One region of the Delftia sp. S65 genome, then DNA from elsewhere that is predicted to be linked to it. Evidence: predicted binding sites of a transcription regulator. Region 1 holds the regulator's gene; each other region holds the start of a gene.
What was found. Region 1 encodes FNR, which switches genes on or off when oxygen is low (the NO sensors DNR and NnrR bind a similar motif). Its sites were predicted from a motif close to TTGATNNNNATCAA; they were not measured.
Positions count from the first base shown of each region.

Region 1 (5,588 bases):
CCTGTCGGGCAGCCCGCACGACTCGCTCAAGGCCTCGCTGGGCAAGTCCAAGTTCACGGCCTGCGCTGCCTGCCACGGCATGGACGGCAAGGGCAACCAGGCCCTGGGCGCACCCAACCTGACCGATGACATCTGGCTGCACGGCTGGGGCGAGGCCGCCATCACGGCCATGATCAACAACGGCAAGCACAACGAGATGCCTGCCCAGAAGGACAAGCTGACCGAGGCGCAGATCGCGGTGCTTGCTTCCTATGTCTGGGGCATGTCGCACAAAGACGGCGCAGTCCGTCAGTAAGCACGGGGGCGGCGCTGCGGCGCCGCCTTTTTGCGTTTTGAGTTTTCAGATATTTCAAAAAAACAAAGGAACCCACCATGAAGCCCGAGAGCGGGGATGACACCGGGAAGCCTCCCCGCAAAGTCATTCCGATCACGCCGGCCACGCCTGATCCGGGCGAGCTGGTGTCGATGTTCGAGTCGGAAAAGAAGGTCTACCCGCGCTCCATCAGCGGTGTCTTCGCACGCTGGCGATGGGCCCTGGTGTTTCTTACCCAACTGGTTTTCTACGGCCTGCCCTGGCTGGAGTGGGGCCAGCGCCAGATGGTGCTGTTCGACCTCGGAACGCGGCGCTTCTATCTCTTCGGGCTGGTGCTGTACCCGCAGGACTTCATCTACCTGGCGGGCCTGCTGATCATCTCGGCGCTGGCATTGTTCCTGTTCACGGCCGTGGCCGGGCGCCTGTGGTGCGGCTTCTCGTGCCCGCAGACGGTCTACACCGAGATCTTCATGTGGGTGGAGCGCAAGGTCGAAGGCGACCGCAGCGCGCGCATGCGGCTGGACAAGAACGGCTGGACCTTCGAGAAGGCCTGGAAGAAGTCGCTCAAGCAGTTGCTGTGGATCGCCATTGCGCTGTGGACCGGCTTCACCTTCGTGGGCTACTTCGTGCCCATCCGCGAGCTGGGCGGCGAGCTGCTGGCGCTGCAGGGCAGCTGGCAGATGTTCTGGGTGCTGTTCTACAGCTTTGCCACCTATGGCAACGCGGGCTACATGCGCGAGCAGGTCTGCAAGTACATGTGCCCCTATGCGCGCTTTCAGAGCGCCATGTTCGACCGGGACACCATGATCGTCAGCTACGACACGGGCCGGGGCGAGCCGCGTGCACCGCGCACCAAGAAGGTGGACTACAAGGCCCAGGGCCTGGGCGACTGCATCGACTGCAAGATGTGCGTGCAGGTCTGCCCCGTGGGCATCGACATCCGCAACGGCCTGCAATACGAATGCATTGGCTGCGGCCTGTGCATAGACGCCTGCAATTCCATCATGGACAAGATGGAGTACCCGCGCGGCCTGATCCGCCTGACCACGCAGAACGCCATGGCCGGCCTGTGGCGGCGTGCCCAGGTGTTGCGCCGCATCTTCCGTCCGCGCGTGCTGATCTACTCGGCCGTGCTGATCGGCTTGAGCGTGGCCATGATCGTGAGCCTGGCGTTGCGCCAGTCGGTCAAGGTGGACGTGATCCGCGACCGCGCCTCGCTGTCGCGCATCGTGGCGGGCGGCAAGCTGGAGAATGTCTACCGCCTGCAGATCATGAATGCCACCGAGCAGGCCCAGCGCTACCGCATCAGCGCCCATGGCCTCGATGGGCTGGAGCTGGCGTCCGAGCAGGAAGTCGAGGTCGGCCCGGCCGAGACGCGCGGCATTGCGGCGCGACTGCAGATTCCCTACGGTTCGGCCGAGCCGGGCTCGCACACCGTATTCTTCGATATCGATGCCGTGCATTCAGGCGCGGGACGCGCGTCCGAAAAGGCCGTCTTCCTGGTGCCCCGGTGATGTTCCTGGCAGGCGCGGCACGGTCCGCGCCTGCCGCCTGAAAGAAAGAGGTTTCCCATGTCTTCCAGTCCCGCAGTTTCCGCGCCCGCGCAGGCTCCCTCGCACCCCGACGCCGGCAAGCCCTGGTGGAGGTTCGGCCATGTCTGGCTGGTGGTGGCCGGCCCGGCGGCCGTGGTGGTCGCTGCCGTGATCACGGCCATCATCGCCATCAATGGCGCCGATCCCGTGATCGACCCCGACTACTACCGCAACGGCATCACGATCAACGAGCGTGCCGATGGCGTGCGCGAAGTGCCCAAGAGCATGGCGCCCGCCGTCACCGGCCGCAACCATGCGGCTACGCCCGCGCACGATCACCCCACGGACCGCTGATCGCCGTGCACCCCTGCAAGAGGCCGCAGTCGCGGCCTTTTTGCATGGCGGATCGCATCTCCGGCATGCGCGACGGGTGAGGGTTTCCTACAGGCGTGCAGGGCGCTGCGGGGCTTGGCGCCATGCGTTGGCGCGGCGCACAATGAAGGCGACCCCTCGACAGCACAAGGAGATCGCTGATGTTGGCCCAACGCTGGATGTGGATTGCCTGGCCTGCCTTTCTGGCAGCCGCCGTGATGGAGATGCTGGTTTTTGCCTTTGTGGACCCGCTGGAGCTGCATTGGCTCGGCGACCTGGGCTGGTCGCGCCAGGGCATCTACACGCTGGCCTTCTTCGCCTTCTGGGGCGTGACCATGCTCTCCAGCCTGATGACCACCATGCTGGGCTGCTCGGCCCGCGATCTCAATGACGGCGTGGTCTCCGAGCCCGACCCGGACCTGGCCATGCAGGGGCTGGGGCGGGACTGAGCGAGAGCCCGCCGCAATGAACAAGGCCCGCTGTCGCGGGCCTTGTTCATTGGCGGATGAATGCTTGCCGCCCTTGCAGCCTCACTGGCACTGCTGGCTGTTGACGATGCGCTTGAGCGCCTCCGTGTCCAGGATGCGCAGATGGCGCTGGCGCACCTCGATGATGTTGTCGTCCGCGAACTTGGAGAAGGTGCGGCTCACCGTCTCCAGCTTCAGGCCCAGGTAGCTGCCGATTTCCTCGCGCGTCATGCGCAGCACCAGTTCGGACTTGGAAAAGCCCCGTGCATGCAGGCGCTGCACGAGGTTGAGCACGAAGGCGGCCAGGCGCTCTTCGGCGCGCATGCTGCCCAGCAGCAGCATCACGCCGTGCTCGCGCACGATCTCGCGGCTCATGACCTTGTGCACATGGTTTTGCAGGGCCGTGACCTCGCGCGACAGGTCTTCCAGCTTGTCGAAGGGCATGACGCAGACTTCGGCGTCTTCCAGCGCGACGGCATCGCAGGTGTGGTGGTCGTTGACGATGCCGTCCAGGCCGATGATCTCGCCGGCCATCTGAAAGCCTGTGACCTGGTCGCGTCCGTCCTCGGTGGCCACGCAGGTCTTGAAGAAGCCGGTGCGGATGGCGTACAGCGAGGTGAATGTCTCGCCGTTGCGAAACAGCAGGCCTCCGCGCTTGACCTTGCGGCGCGTGGCCACGATGTCGTCGATGCGCTGCATCTGCTCGGCATCCAGGCCCATGGGCATGCACAGTTCGCGCAGGTTGCAGTTGGAGCAGGAGGCTTTGATGGTCTGAAGGTTCATGGAGTGATAAACATCAGCGGCACACAGCGTGCCGGCGGTGACCTCGTGGATTGCGATGAGTTGGATCAAATTGTCGCAGCAGTCCCTCAAACAACTCTTGATATGAGTCAAGGACATGACCGATGTGCTGCGGCACAGTCGAGGTATTAGAGGAAAAAACCCATGACCGCTGTCACCCCAGAGCTGCTGCGTCGCTTTGACGTACCGGGGCCCCGATACACCTCGTTCCCTACCGCCGACCGCTTTGTCGAGGCCTTTGGTGCAGAGGACTATATCCTGGCGCTGCAACAACGCAAATCGAGTACCGCAGCGCGTGCCATGCCTTTGTCGCTGTATGTGCACGTGCCCTTTTGCGAGTCGCTTTGCTATTACTGCGCCTGCAACAAGATCGTGACGCGCCACCACGATCGCGCCGCCGTCTACCTGGACTACCTGGCGCGCGAGATGGCCTTGCACACGGCCCATTGCGGCAAGGGCCAGACCGTCAGCCAGCTGCACCTGGGCGGCGGCACGCCCACCTTCTTCTCCGACGACGAGCTGCGCACGCTGATGGGCCTGTTGCGCGAGCATTTCAAGCTGGAGCCGGGTGGCGAGTACTCCATCGAGGTCGATCCGCGCACCGTCAGCGTCGAGCGCCTGGCCGTGCTCAAGGAGCTGGGCTTCAATCGCCTGAGCTTCGGCGTGCAGGACTTCGACGAGCAGGTGCAGATCGCCGTGCACCGCGTGCAGCCGGCCGAGCAGGTGTTCGAGCTGGTGGCGGCCGCGCGGCAGCTGGGCTTTGCCTCCATCAACGTGGACCTGATCTACGGCCTGCCCAAGCAGACGCCCGAATCCTTCGAGCGCACGCTGGCCCAGGTCAACGCGCTGCGGCCCGACCGCATCGCGCTCTATGCCTATGCCCACCTGCCCGAGCGCTTCAAGCCGCAGCGGCGCATTGCGGCCGAGGATCTGCCCCAGGGGGCCGACAAGCTGGCCATGCTGTCGCGTTCCATCGCCGCGTTCATGGACGGTGGCTATGTCTATGTGGGCATGGACCACTTCGCCCTGCCGGAGGACTCGCTGGCCGTGGCCAAGCGCCAGGGCCGGCTGCACCGCAACTTCCAGGGCTACAGCACCCAGCCCGACTGCGACCTGATTGCGCTGGGCGTTTCGGCCATCGGCAAGGTGGGTGCCAGCTACAGCCAGAACGCCAAGACGCTGGAGGAGTACTACGACGCCATCGACGCCAGCCACCTGCCCGTGGTGCGGGGCCTGGCGCTGTCGCGCGACGACCTGGTGCGCCGCGCCGTCATCATGGCCATCATGTGCCAGGGCGCCGTGCTGTTCGAGCCCATGGAGCAGGCCTGGCTGCTGGGCTTTCGCGAGTACTTCGCGCCCGAGATGGCGGCCCTGGAGGACCTGCAGGCCAAGGGCCTGGTGCAGATCAGCGACGAGGGCTTCCAGGTCACTCCCATGGGCTGGTACTTCGTGCGCGGCGTGGCCATGCTGTTTGACCGATATCTGCAGGCGGACAAGAACCGGGCGCGGTTTTCGAGGATCATCTAGGCCCCATGCTGTTGTCGCTGCTCTGGACCGCTTTGATCATGGGGCTCGTCGGCGGGCCCCATTGCCTTGCCATGTGCGCTGCGCCCTGCGGCGTGGTCACGGGCGGGGCGGGGCAGGGCGGCGGCTCGCAGGTGGTGGCCGTGCATGGATTGCAAAGCCGACTGTGGCTGCGCACGGCGCTGTTCCACGGCGGCCGTCTGGCCGGTTATGCCAGCCTGGGCGCTGCCTCGGCCCTGGCCATGGAGAGCCTGTCCTGGCTCACCAGCCAGACCACGGCGCTGCAGCCGTTCTGGATGCTGACCCATGTCGCCGTGATGGCCTGGGGCCTGGCCATGATGGTGCAGGCCCGCCAGCCCGCCTGGCTGGAGTCAGCCGGCCGCGCCGCCTGGCGGCGCGTGCAGCCCTGGGTGTCGGCGCCGGGCGGCACGCTGGCGGCAGGCTATGCCTGGGCGCTCATGCCTTGCGGACTGCTGTATTCGGCCGTGCTGGTCGCCGCGCTCAGCGGCGGCCCGCTGCAGGGCGCGCTGGCCATGGCGGCCTTTGGCGTGGGCAGCGGCCTGTGGCTGGTGGCCGGCC
Region 1 covers NZ_JACVUR010000012.1:110,933-116,520, reverse strand. Annotated here, with positions in the region: gene ccoP (cytochrome-c oxidase, cbb3-type subunit III) at 1-295, shown strand, start outside; gene ccoG (cytochrome c oxidase accessory protein CcoG) at 373-1,827, shown strand; gene IAE24_RS13135 (FixH family protein) at 1,885-2,199, shown strand; gene IAE24_RS13130 (hypothetical protein) at 2,379-2,666, shown strand; gene fnr (fumarate/nitrate reduction transcriptional regulator Fnr) at 2,748-3,467, opposite strand; gene hemN (oxygen-independent coproporphyrinogen III oxidase) at 3,630-5,012, shown strand; gene IAE24_RS13115 (sulfite exporter TauE/SafE family protein) at 5,018-5,588, shown strand, end outside.

Region 2 (5,588 bases), on a different contig from region 1:
TCTCTTCAAGCACCTGCACGGCGCCCTGGATCATGGCCAGCCTGTGCTGCAGCGCAGCCTTTTGGGCCTGCAGCCGGTCCAGCTGCTCGGCGACCAGCGCCTCGTCGGCCCGCAGCTTCTTCAGCCGCTCCTGTATGGCCTCCATTTCCGGGGCGCTCATCTGCCAATCCTCCAGCATCGAAGGGCGCCGAGCGTGGCCCGGACCCTTCTCACAATTCACACGAATGCCGGCAATTATCTGTGCGCCTTAGTGATTGGCTATGAATGAATTGACATAGATTGTCATCGACCGGCGCAAAAGGCCGAAGGCTGTGCAGTTGTTCAAAGCAGCCAGGTCCTGTTGGGCCGGTTGCCGTCGATTTCCACAAGTCCTGCGTCCTGCAGTATGGGCAGGATGTAGGTGATCACCACGGCTGCGTTGTCGTTGGCCTGTTTGGCCGCAAAGCCCAGAAAGCCGGGCCGGTGCTGGCTGGAGGCCACGATGCAGGGCTGCTCGGCGCCGTGATGCTCCTGGGCCAGATGGCGCAGCACGGCGCCGAAAGCTTCCCGCCTTATGCGCACCGTGTTGCCCTTGTGCGTTCTGACTTCCAGGCCGCTGTCGCTGCGGCGGATGACAGTGAAGGACGCGGTGCGTCCCTTGTCGGGCGTCTTCAGGGGCTTGTCCTGGGCGATGCCGTCCCAGAAGGCATTGAAATCGTTGTTGGAGAGCACGCGCACGAAAAAGAGGTCCATTGCCTGGAGGTTTTCTTGGACGTGGAGTCTCCCCGGCTTCGACTGGCCGAAGATGAGCAAATCTGAGCAGTGCCGCTCAAGGTGCGAGAAATTTGAGGAAGATCCGGCCTTGCCGCGTTCTGACCTCGGTCCCTTCGATAAAGCCCATCAGTCTGGCCGAACCGTCCATGGAGTACAGCGCCGGTCCATCGATGCGGTAGATGGGCCTGGTCCCGCACCGGACGAATTCATCGCCTTCGACACGCCCGATTTCGTTTCCGTGCCCATCAAGCACAGTCCACGAGCCTCCTGCAATCATGGCCTCACCCGGCAGTTGCCGGTTCCCAAGTGAAACCACCAATCTAAGGAACGCGAGGTGTCTGAATCTGAGCGAATCTGAGCAGTCGTGTAAAGCTGGGCTGCCGACGCCTTGGGCAGGGTCCTGTGGAAATTTGTGTGCGCCAGGCCCAAGCCGCATCGCACCGGCCAAAAGAAGCTGGCTGCGATCTAGGGGCACTGCATGCGTGGGCGATTGAGTGGTTCGCAGCCAAGTAGAATTGTTTCATATCAAAGACATGCTGCTCTGAAAGTTGCAGCGACCGGGCCCGCTTGGCGGGCCTTGTGCATGGGGCGCCGTCCCACTGCCTGTATCTGGGTGCATGTCCTGATTCTCTGTAGGCCCGGCCTGCGATCCAATCTCGCGCATGGGGCTGAGCCTTCTCGTCAAATTGCTCTCATTTATGAAGATCTGCTGTCGCCAACCGGATGCGCCTGCGGCATTGCCTTTCGGCTTGCCTGTGGGCCATGCCGTGTGGTGCACGCCGCGCTGCGGAGGGTGGGCGTGAGCGAACAGGCGCTGTACGATCTGGCCCCCGTTCTGGAGCTGATGCTGCTGGGCCTGTTGCTGGCGCTGGGCCCCCTGGCCTGGGTGTGGCTGCGCAATCGCAGCGGCGGCTCGCTCAAGCGGCTGCAGGCGCTGTCGGTGCTCACGCTGTTCCTGACCTTCGATCTGGTGCTGTTCGGCGCCTTCACCCGCCTGACCGATTCCGGCCTGGGCTGCCCCGACTGGCCGGGCTGCTATGGCAGCGCCAGCCCCATGGGCGCCCGCGCGCAGATTGCCGAGGCGCAGGCCGCTATGCCCACCGGGCCGGTGACGCATGGCAAGGCATGGATAGAGATGGTCCACCGCTATCTGGCAACCACCGTGGGCGTGCTCATCATCGCCATGACCATCATGGCCTGGCGGCGCGCGCGGCGCCTGGGCAGGGCGGGTGGCGCAGGGGCCGAGCGTACAGGGGCGGAGGGCACAGGCGGTGCCCTGAGTCCGTGGTGGCCCACGCTGGCGCTGTTCTGGGTCTGCCTGCAGGGCGCCTTTGGCGCCTGGACCGTGACCATGAAGCTTTTTCCGGCCATCGTGACCCTGCACCTGCTGGGCGGCACGGGGCTGCTGGCCTTGCTGTGCGTGCCCGCCGTGGGGTTGAGCCGTGCTGCGCGCCAGCAAAGGGCGACCGTGATTTCGCCCGCGCTGCGCGCGGGGCTGTGGCTGGGCCTTGCGCTGCTGGTGCTGCAGGTGGCGCTGGGCGGCTGGGTCAGCACCAACTATGCGGTGCTGGCCTGCAGCAGTTTCCCGACCTGCCAGGGCAGCTGGTGGCCGGCCATGGATTTTTCGCAGGCGCTGCAGATCTGGCGTCCGCTGGGCCTGCTGCAGGACGGCAGCAACATCAGCTTTGCGGGCCTCACGGCCATCCACTATCTGCACCGCCTGGCGGCCTATGTGGTGGTGGCTGCGCTGGCCGGGCTGTGGTGGCGTTTGGGTGAAGTGCCCGCACTGGCGTCGCAGCGCCGCGTGCTGGGTGCGTTTTTGGTGCTGCAGGTGCTGACAGGCCTGTCGAACGTGGTGCTCGATTGGCCGCTGGTGGCCGCGGTGCTGCATACGGGCGGCGCAGCTGCGCTGGTGACCGTGATTGTTTGGTGCCTGGCGGCCAGCCGCCCGGGCGCACTGCGGGACGGTCTGCCGGTTGCCCGTGGAGAGATTGCATGAGTAAACAAGCTTCCCTGAGTGTCGAGCCCTCGCGCTGGACACAGTTCTATGCCCTGACCAAGCCGCGTGTGGTGCAGCTGATCGTGTTCTGCGCACTGATCGGCATGGTGCTGGCCGTGCCCGGCTGGCCCAACGCCGACCAGTGGCTGCACATGGCGCTGGCCTGCCTGGGCATCTGGCTGGTGGCGGGCGCGGCGGCCGCCTTCAACTGCCTGGTGGAGCGCCATATCGATGCGCGCATGAAGCGCACCTCCTGGCGGCCCACTGCGCGCGGCGAGCTGAGCAGCCAGCAGGCGCTGGCCTTCTCGGCCATCCTGTGCACGCTGGGCGCGCTGGTGCTGCTGCTGTGCACCAACCCGCTGACCATGTGGCTGACGCTGGCCACCTTCGTGGGCTATGCCGTGATCTACACGGTGATCCTCAAGCCTGCCACGCCGCAGAACATCGTGATCGGCGGCGCCTCCGGTGCCATGCCGCCCGTGCTGGGCTGGGCCGCGATGACGGGCCAGGTCGGTCCCGAGGCGCTGATCCTGTTCCTCATCATCTTCCTGTGGACGCCGCCCCATTTCTGGGCGCTGGCGCTGTATCGCGTGGAAGACTACCGCCAGTCCGGCCTGCCCATGCTGCCCGTGACGCATGGCAGCGAGTACACGCGGCTGCAGATCCTGCTGTACACGGTGATTCTGTTTGCGGCCTGCATGCTGCCCTTCATGTACGGCATGAGTTCCTGGCTGTACCTGGTGGTGGCCGTGGTGCTGAGCGTGGGCTTCTGTGCCTATGCCTTTGCACTGTGGCGCAATTACTCGGACCAGCTGTCGCGCAAGACATTCCGCTTCTCGCTGATCCACCTGAGCGTGCTGTTCCTGGCGCTGCTGGTCGATCACTACCTCTGGCTGGGCTGATGGGTTGATGGCCTGAGGGCCATGGCCGCGCAACGAAAAACCGGGCCCTTGAGGCCCGGTTTGTCTTGGTGCCTGCCGCCTTACTTGATCTGCCGCTTTTCCAGCTTGCGCGCCAGCGTGCGCCGGTGCATGCCCAGGCGGCGGGCGGCTTCGGAGATGTTGAAATCGCTCTCGGCCAGGGTTTCGTGGATGTGTTCCCACTCCAGCGTCTTGATGGAGGTGGGGTTGCGCGACAGTTCCACGTCGGTGCGGCCTTCGAGGCGGCCGAAGGCGGCCTCGATATCGTCGGTGTTGGAGGGCTTGGCCAGATAGTGGCATGCGCCTAGCTTGACCGCCTCCACGGCCGTGGCAATGCTGGCATAGCCTGTGAGCACGACGATCAGCGCCTCGGGGCTGTGCTGGTGCAGCATCTGCACGCAGCTCAGGCCCGACGCGTTGCCCGCCAGCTTGAGGTCCATGACGGCGTACTGCGGCGAGTGCGTCTGCAGCAGCTCGCGCACTTCCTCGGCGCTGGCGGCCTGCAGCACGCGGTAGCCGCGCCGCTCGAACGAGCGCGTCAGCGTGCGCGCAAAGGTCGCATCGTCTTCAACCAGCAGCAGGAGGCGGGAGCTGTCCATGGGCGATTCGGGTTCCTGTGGGCGCCGCTTCAGGCGCCGGGTTCAATGGCAATCGATGACAGGGGCAGGCGGATCTCCACCTCACTGCCCCGCGGCGGGGTGTTCCTCACCTGAACGCGTCCGCCCAGCGAGCGCGCCACGTTGAGCACCAGGAACAGGCCCAGCCCCCGGCCCGGGCGCTCCGTCTTGGTGGAGATATGGCGCTGGCCCAGCTGTTCCAGCACGGCGGGTGCAAAGCCCGGTCCCTTGTCGCGCACGGTGATGCACAGCATGCCGGTGCGCACGGCCAGGTGCAGCGCCACATGGCGGGGGGAGGCTTCGGCCGCATTGTCGAGCACATTGCAAACCATTTGCTGCAACGCGGTATCGGAAAGAATGGGGAAGTCCTCGTCGGCCTGGACATAGTCGAAATGCTCCACGGCGTGGCGTGACTGCCAGTGCGCGACCACGCCGTCCATGAAGGCGCGCAGCGTGGTGGCCTGTGGCGCATCGGCGCGGGTCTCGCCGGCCGACATGAGCACGCTGGAGACGATGGACTTGCAGCGCAGCAGCTGCTGCTGCATTTCCTGCAGGTCGGCCAGCAGGTCGGGGTCTTGCGTGATGGCGGGCATGCGCTGCCAGTCGCCCAGGATGACGGACATGGTGGACAGCGGCGTGCCCAGCTCGTGCGCCGCGCCCGTGGCCAGCAGGCCCATGCGCACGATGTGCTCCTCTTCGCTGGCACGCTGGCGCATGTTGGCCAGCCGTGCGTCACGCCGGCGCAGGTTGGAGACGATGCGGCGCAGGAAGACGACCAGCAGCACCGTGGTCAGCCCGAAGCTGATCAGAATGCCGCTCACATACAGGCCGGGCAGCCCGTCCGGTCCCGCCGCGCCAATGGGCAGGGGCCAGTGCACGATGGCCAGCACCAGGGTGCACAGCGAGGTGCTGGCAACGATGATCCAGGCGTGCACGGGCCGCAGCAGCACGGCGCCCAGAATGCCCTGCAGCAGGAACAGATAGATGAAGGGATTGCTGGCGCCGCCGCTCAAATACAGCTGTATGGCCAGCGCGAGCACGTCGGCCAGCAGGGCCAGGAACAGGTTGCGCGCCGAGATCTGGCGGCGGTGGCTGCGGTACCAGTAGATGTAGCCAAGATTGGTGAAGACGCTGGCCATCAGCACCAGAGCCATGGCCGGCAGCGGCAGGGTGATGCCGAAGCCGTAGTGCACCAGGGAGATGGTGATCACCTGCCCGACCACGGCAAACCAGCGCAGCTGTATCAGCAGCTGCATGTTCTGGCGTTCGGTGGTGCGCTCGACGCGGAACAGGGACTCT
Region 2 covers NZ_JACVUR010000013.1:138,018-143,605, forward strand. Annotated here, with positions in the region: gene IAE24_RS13960 (hypothetical protein) at 1-160, opposite strand, end outside; gene IAE24_RS13965 (hypothetical protein) at 322-732, opposite strand; gene IAE24_RS13970 (COX15/CtaA family protein) at 1,553-2,752, shown strand; gene cyoE (heme o synthase) at 2,749-3,654, shown strand; gene IAE24_RS13980 (response regulator transcription factor) at 3,735-4,271, opposite strand; gene IAE24_RS13985 (ATP-binding protein) at 4,301-5,588, opposite strand, start outside.
Region 2: IAE24_RS13970 (COX15/CtaA family protein) is a predicted target of FNR. The motif match lies at 1,269-1,282, and genes of this name have one in related genera.

Region 3 (5,588 bases), on a different contig from region 1:
AGGCCAGCGGCTTGTTGCCCTGGCGCACCCAGTGGATGCGGAAGAACAGGTGGGTCACGAAAATCATGAACCACGTGAACATGGCGCCGAACATGGCCACGGCCATCATCAGCATGAAGGACTGCTCGGGGTTGACGATGTTGAACAGCGTGGCCACGGCAATGCCCAGGCAGGACAGCAGCAGCGCCGGCAGCGGCACGCCGCGCGAGTTCACGCGGCCCAGCACGGCGGGCGCATGGCCGGCGCGCGAGAGGCTGAACATCATGCGGGTGGTGATGTACAGCTGGCTGTTCATGGCCGACAGGGCAGCCACCAGCACCACGAAATTGACCACGCTGGCCGCGCCGGGCAGGCCGATGATCTCCATCACCTTCACGAAGGGGCTGCCGTCCTTGCCGGCGGCCGACCACGGCACGATGGCCAGCATCAGCGCGATCGTGGCCAGGTAGAACACCACCAGGCGCACCATGGTGGAGCGGAAGGCGCTGGTGACGGCGCGCTGCGGGTCCTTGGCCTCGCCGGCGGCCACGGCGATCATCTCGATGCTCAGGTAGCTGAAGATGGCGATGATCACGCCCACCCAGGTGCCCCACAGGCCGTTGGGGAAGAAGCCGCCGTTGTTGACGTAGTTGGCAAAGCCCACGCCGGCCGGGCGGGTGCCGAACACCACCCAGGCGCCGACCACGATGAAGGCCACGATGGCGATGATCTTGATCATGGAGAAGCTGTACTCCACGGCGCCGAAGGCCTTGACGCTCATCATGTTCACGCCGATCAGCGCGCCCGAGAAGATCACCACCCAGGCCCAGCGCGGCACCTCGGGGAACCAGTAGCCCATGTACAGGCCCACGGCCGTCACCTCGGTGCCCACGGCCAGCACCACGCAGGCCCAGTAGGCATAGCGCACCACGAAGCCGGCCCAGGGGGCGATGTAGTGCTCGGCATAGGCGCCGAACGAGCCCGAGGTCGGATGGGCCACCGTCATCTCGGCCAGGCAGCCCATCAGCAGCAGCGAGATCACCGCGCCGATGGCATAGCTGATCAGCACGCTGGGCCCGGCGAAGCCGATGGCAAAGCCGCTGCCCAGGAACAGGCCGGTGCCGACGGCACCGCCGATGGCGATCATGGTCATCTGTCCGGCGGACAGCTGCTGTTGGAGTCCGGCTTCGCGCTGGACGATGTCTTCGAAGGCTGGCATGGGTTGTTGTCTCCGTTGCTGTGGGGGGCTTCGGAGGCGGATGCTAGTTACGGCCTTCGCAGGGCGTTTAGTAGTTATCCCTAAATGCGCTTGATCTTGGATAAGTTATTCTGTGAAACATGAATTCATAGGTGGTTTATGTCAATCGAGATCGACAGAACGGACCGGCTGCTGATCCGCGCCTTGCAGGACAACGCGCGGCTGACCTCGGGCGAATTGGCGCAACGCGTGCACTTGTCGCAATCGCCGTCGTGGCGGCGCATCAAGCGGCTGGAAGATGAGGGCGTGATCACCGGCTACCACGCCGCGCTGAGCCGGCGCGCCATCGGCTTTGGCGTGCTGGCCTTCGTGATGGTGGGCATAGACCATCAGAACGAGGAGTCATCGCGCCACTTCCAGGAAGCGGTCTGCGCCATTCCCGAGGTCGTGATGTTCCACGGCATCTCGGGGCCGGAGGACTTCCTGCTGGTCGTCGTGGCGCGCGATCTCGATGCCTATTCCGATCTGCTGCTCACCCGCCTGCACCGGCTGCCCGGCGTGCGCCAGGTGCACACGCATTTCTCGCTGCAGGAGTTCAAGGGGCAGTTGGCGGGGCTGCCCGTGGAATAACGGCTGGTGGTGGCGGCTGTTGGCGGCCGGCTGCGCCTGACTGGTTGCTACAGCAGGCCGCTGTCCAGTGCCTGCATGCCATGGCGCACGCGCACGCGGTTGCAGGCATCGCTGCCGGCCGCAAATTCGCGGCAAGGAGAGGGCCGCCACTCGTAGATGCCGCAATGGGCCTTCTCGCCCACCTTGCCCACCAGCGCTGCGCAGCGCGGGCGCGACCAGTCCGTGCCGCGCATGCGGCAGGTGTAGTCGGTGACTTCCTCGATCAGCCCGGCCGGCACGCGGCCGCCATGCTCCTGCGACTCGTGCACGGAAAAGTCCACGCGAAACGATGCGCAGCAGGCGCCGCAGCTCAGGCAGGGATGGGTCATGGCGTGGGCAAGCAGGTGCAGGTGCGGATCGTGGGAGCGCGATTGTCGCGCGCACGCGTGCGGGGCGCCTGGAACCGGCCAAAAACCATGACGGCCCTTTGGCAAGACCCTGCCTCTTACTCCGATACCATGCGCGGGCTTCCCACGGGGATTCGATCAAAATCAAAATGAGAATAAAAATCAGTTGATACAACACGCCATGCATTCGATGAATCCCGGGACGGACGCCACGGCTCCGTCCGCGCTGTCCGCGCCTCCCAGCTCTCCAAGCCCGGCCACGGCTGCGGCCATCACCCTGGATGCGCTGCCGCGCCAGGTTCCGGCGCGCGTGGTCGAACTCCATGCGGCGCGCGACACGGCCGAGCAGGAACTGCTGCTGCGCCTCATGGAAATCGGTTTCCTGCCGGGCGAGCCCGTTCGCATCCTGGCCGCAGGCTTTCCGGGCGACGACCCGCTGGCCGTGCGCGTAGGCCAGGCCACGTTCGCGCTGCGCCGCCATGAGGCGGCCCTGGTGCGCGTGGCGCCGGAGGCGGTGGCATGAGCGCGTCGTCCTCTCCCAAGCTCATCCAGCCGCTGCAGCCTGCCCAGGGTGGCGGCGGCAGCGGTGATTCCGCACTGCGCCTGGCCTTGCTGGGCAACCCCAACTGCGGCAAGACAGCCTTGTTCAACCTGCTGACCGGCGCACGCCAGAAGGTGGCCAACTACGCGGGCGTGACCGTGGAGCGCAAGGAAGGCTGGCTGAGCACGGCCAGCGGCCGGCGTGTGCGCGTGCTGGACCTGCCGGGCACCTACAGCCTGCATGCGCACAGCGAGGATGAGCGCATCACGCGCGACATCGTCTCGGGTCGCCATGCGCGCGAGGCGCCGCCCGAACTGCTGGTCTGCGTCACCGACGCCACCCACCTGCGCCTGAACCTGCGCCTGGTGCTGGAAGCCCAGCGCCTGGGCCTGCCCATGCTGCTGGTGCTCAACATGAGCGACATGGCTAGGCGCCAGGGCATCGATATCGACCGCGAGGCGCTGTCACGCGCCCTGGGCATGCCCGTGCTGTCCACGGTGGGCGTGCGCCAGGACGGCGCGCGCGAACTGCTGCAATGGCTGGACGGCCCCGAAGCCCGCGCCCTGGCGGCGCCGCAGCAGCAGGCCCCGGCCCGCCCGGACGATGCGCGCGAGCAGGTGCTGGCCCTGCACCAGCAGGTGGCCCGCATCATGGCCGACTGCGTCAAGGAGCCCGTGGTGGACACCCGGCGCGACGACCGCATCGACGCCGTGGTGCTGCACCCGCTGTGGGGCATGCTGCTGCTGGCGGCCACGCTGTTCCTGATGTTCCAGGCCGTGTTCAGCTGGGCGCAGCCGCTGATGGACGGCATCGAGGGCGGCGTCTCGGCCGTCTCGGCCCTGGTCAACGAGCACATGCCCGAAGGCGCGCTGCGCAGCCTGCTGGCCGACGGCGTGATCGCGGGCACCGGCGCCGTGCTGGTCTTCCTGCCGCAGATCCTGATCCTGTTCCTGTTCATCCTTGCTCTCGAAGACTCGGGCTACCTGCCGCGTGCCGCCTTCATGCTGGACCGCATCATGGGCAAGGTCGGCCTGTCGGGCCGCTCCTTCATTCCGCTGCTGTCCAGCTTCGCCTGCGCCGTGCCCGGCATCATGGCCACGCGCTCCATCACCAGCTGGCGCGACCGCCTGGTGACCATCATGATCGCGCCGCTGATGACCTGCTCGGCGCGCCTGCCGGTCTATGCGCTGCTGATCAGCGCCTTCATTCCCGAGCGCACTGTGGGCGGCATCTTCAACCTGCAGGGCCTGGTGCTGTTCGCGCTGTACGTGGCCGGCATCGCCAGCGCCATGGCCGTGGCCGGCGTGGCCAAGTTGGCCGGCCGCAGCGCCGGACCCACGCCACTGCTGATGGAACTGCCCTCCTACCGCTGGCCCAGCCCGCGCAGCCTGGCCCTGGGCCTGTACGAGCGCGCCATGATCTTCCTGCGCCGCGTGGGCGGCATCATCCTGACCGTGAGCATCGTGCTGTGGTTCCTGGCCAGCTACCCGGCGCCGCCCGATGGCGTCACCGAAGCGGCCATCCGCTACAGCTTTGCAGGCCGCATCGGCGGCTGGCTGGAGGTGGTGCTGGCGCCGATCGGCTTCAACTGGCAGATCGCCATCGCCCTGGTGCCGGGCATGGCCGCGCGCGAAGTGGCCGTCAGCGCCATGGGCACGGTCTATGCCCTGTCCGCCGCCAGCGACGAGGCTATGGCCGAGCAACTGGGCCCGCTGATCGCCCACACCTGGTCTATGGCCACGGCGCTGTCGCTGCTGGCCTGGTTCGTGTTCGCGCCCCAGTGCATCTCCACGCTGGCCGCCGTGCGGCGCGAGACCAACGGCTGGCGCTATCCGCTGTTGATGACCGGCTATCTGTTCGCGCTGGCCTACCTTGCCAGCTTCATCACCTACCGCGTGGCCATCGCATTGGGCGCGGGCTGAAAGGAGCACGGACCATGTGGCAAAACATCATCGTGGGTCTGATAGTGGCCCTGGCCGGCGTGTCTCTGGTCTGGCGCTATCTGCCCGCGCGCTGGCGCCAGAAGGCCGGGCAGATGCATCCGGCACTGGCGCCCAAGGATGCGGGCGGCTGTGGCGGCTGCAGTGCCTGCGGCGGGGACAGTTGCGCACCGGACAAGCGGGGGCCGTAAGGCCACGGCCCGAACTTCCGCCAGGAAAAAAAGAATGCCTGCAGGCGCAAAGCCTGCAGGCATTCTTTTTTGAGCGGGCTGCGTTGTCAGTTCGGCTGGCGGCCCAGCAGCAGGTATTCCATGAGTGCCTTTTGCACGTGCATCCGGTTCTCCGCCTCATCCCAGACCACGGACTGCGGCCCGTCGATGACCTCGGCCTCCACTTCCTCGCCGCGATGGGCGGGCAGGCAGTGCATGAACAGGGCATCGCCACGTGCCGCGGCCATCATTTCGGCGTCCACGCACCAGTCGGCAAAGGCCTTCTTGCGGGCTTCGTTCTCGGCCTCGTAGCCCATGCTGGTCCACACGTCGGTGGTCACCAGGTCGGCGCCCTTGCAGGCGTCCAGCGGGTCCTTGAAGACCTTGTAGCAGCCCTCGCGCGGGGTCTTGCCGCCAAAGGCCAGCTTCTCCTCCACCTCGTAGCCGCCCGGCGTGCTGACGTGGACGGTGAAGCCCAGCAGGTCGGCCGCCTGCAGCCAGGTGTTGGCCATGTTGTTGCCGTCGCCGACCCAGGCGACGGTCTTGCCCTGGATCGAGCCGCGGTGCTCGATGAAGGTGAAGATGTCGGCCAGGATCTGGCAGGGGTGGAACTCGTTGGTCAGGCCGTTGATGACGGGCACGCGCGAGTATTCGGCAAAGCGCACGATCTTGTCCTGGCCGTAGGTTCGGATCATCACCAGGTCG
Region 3 covers NZ_JACVUR010000007.1:104,461-110,048, forward strand. Annotated here, with positions in the region: gene IAE24_RS09015 (amino acid permease) at 1-1,198, opposite strand, end outside; gene IAE24_RS09020 (Lrp/AsnC family transcriptional regulator) at 1,337-1,807, shown strand; gene IAE24_RS09025 (YkgJ family cysteine cluster protein) at 1,855-2,175, opposite strand; gene IAE24_RS09030 (FeoA family protein) at 2,375-2,716, shown strand; gene feoB (ferrous iron transporter B) at 2,713-4,656, shown strand; gene IAE24_RS09040 (hypothetical protein) at 4,671-4,865, shown strand; gene argF (ornithine carbamoyltransferase) at 4,952-5,588, opposite strand, start outside.
Region 3: IAE24_RS09030 (FeoA family protein) is a predicted target of FNR. The motif match lies at 2,328-2,341, and genes of this name have one in related genera.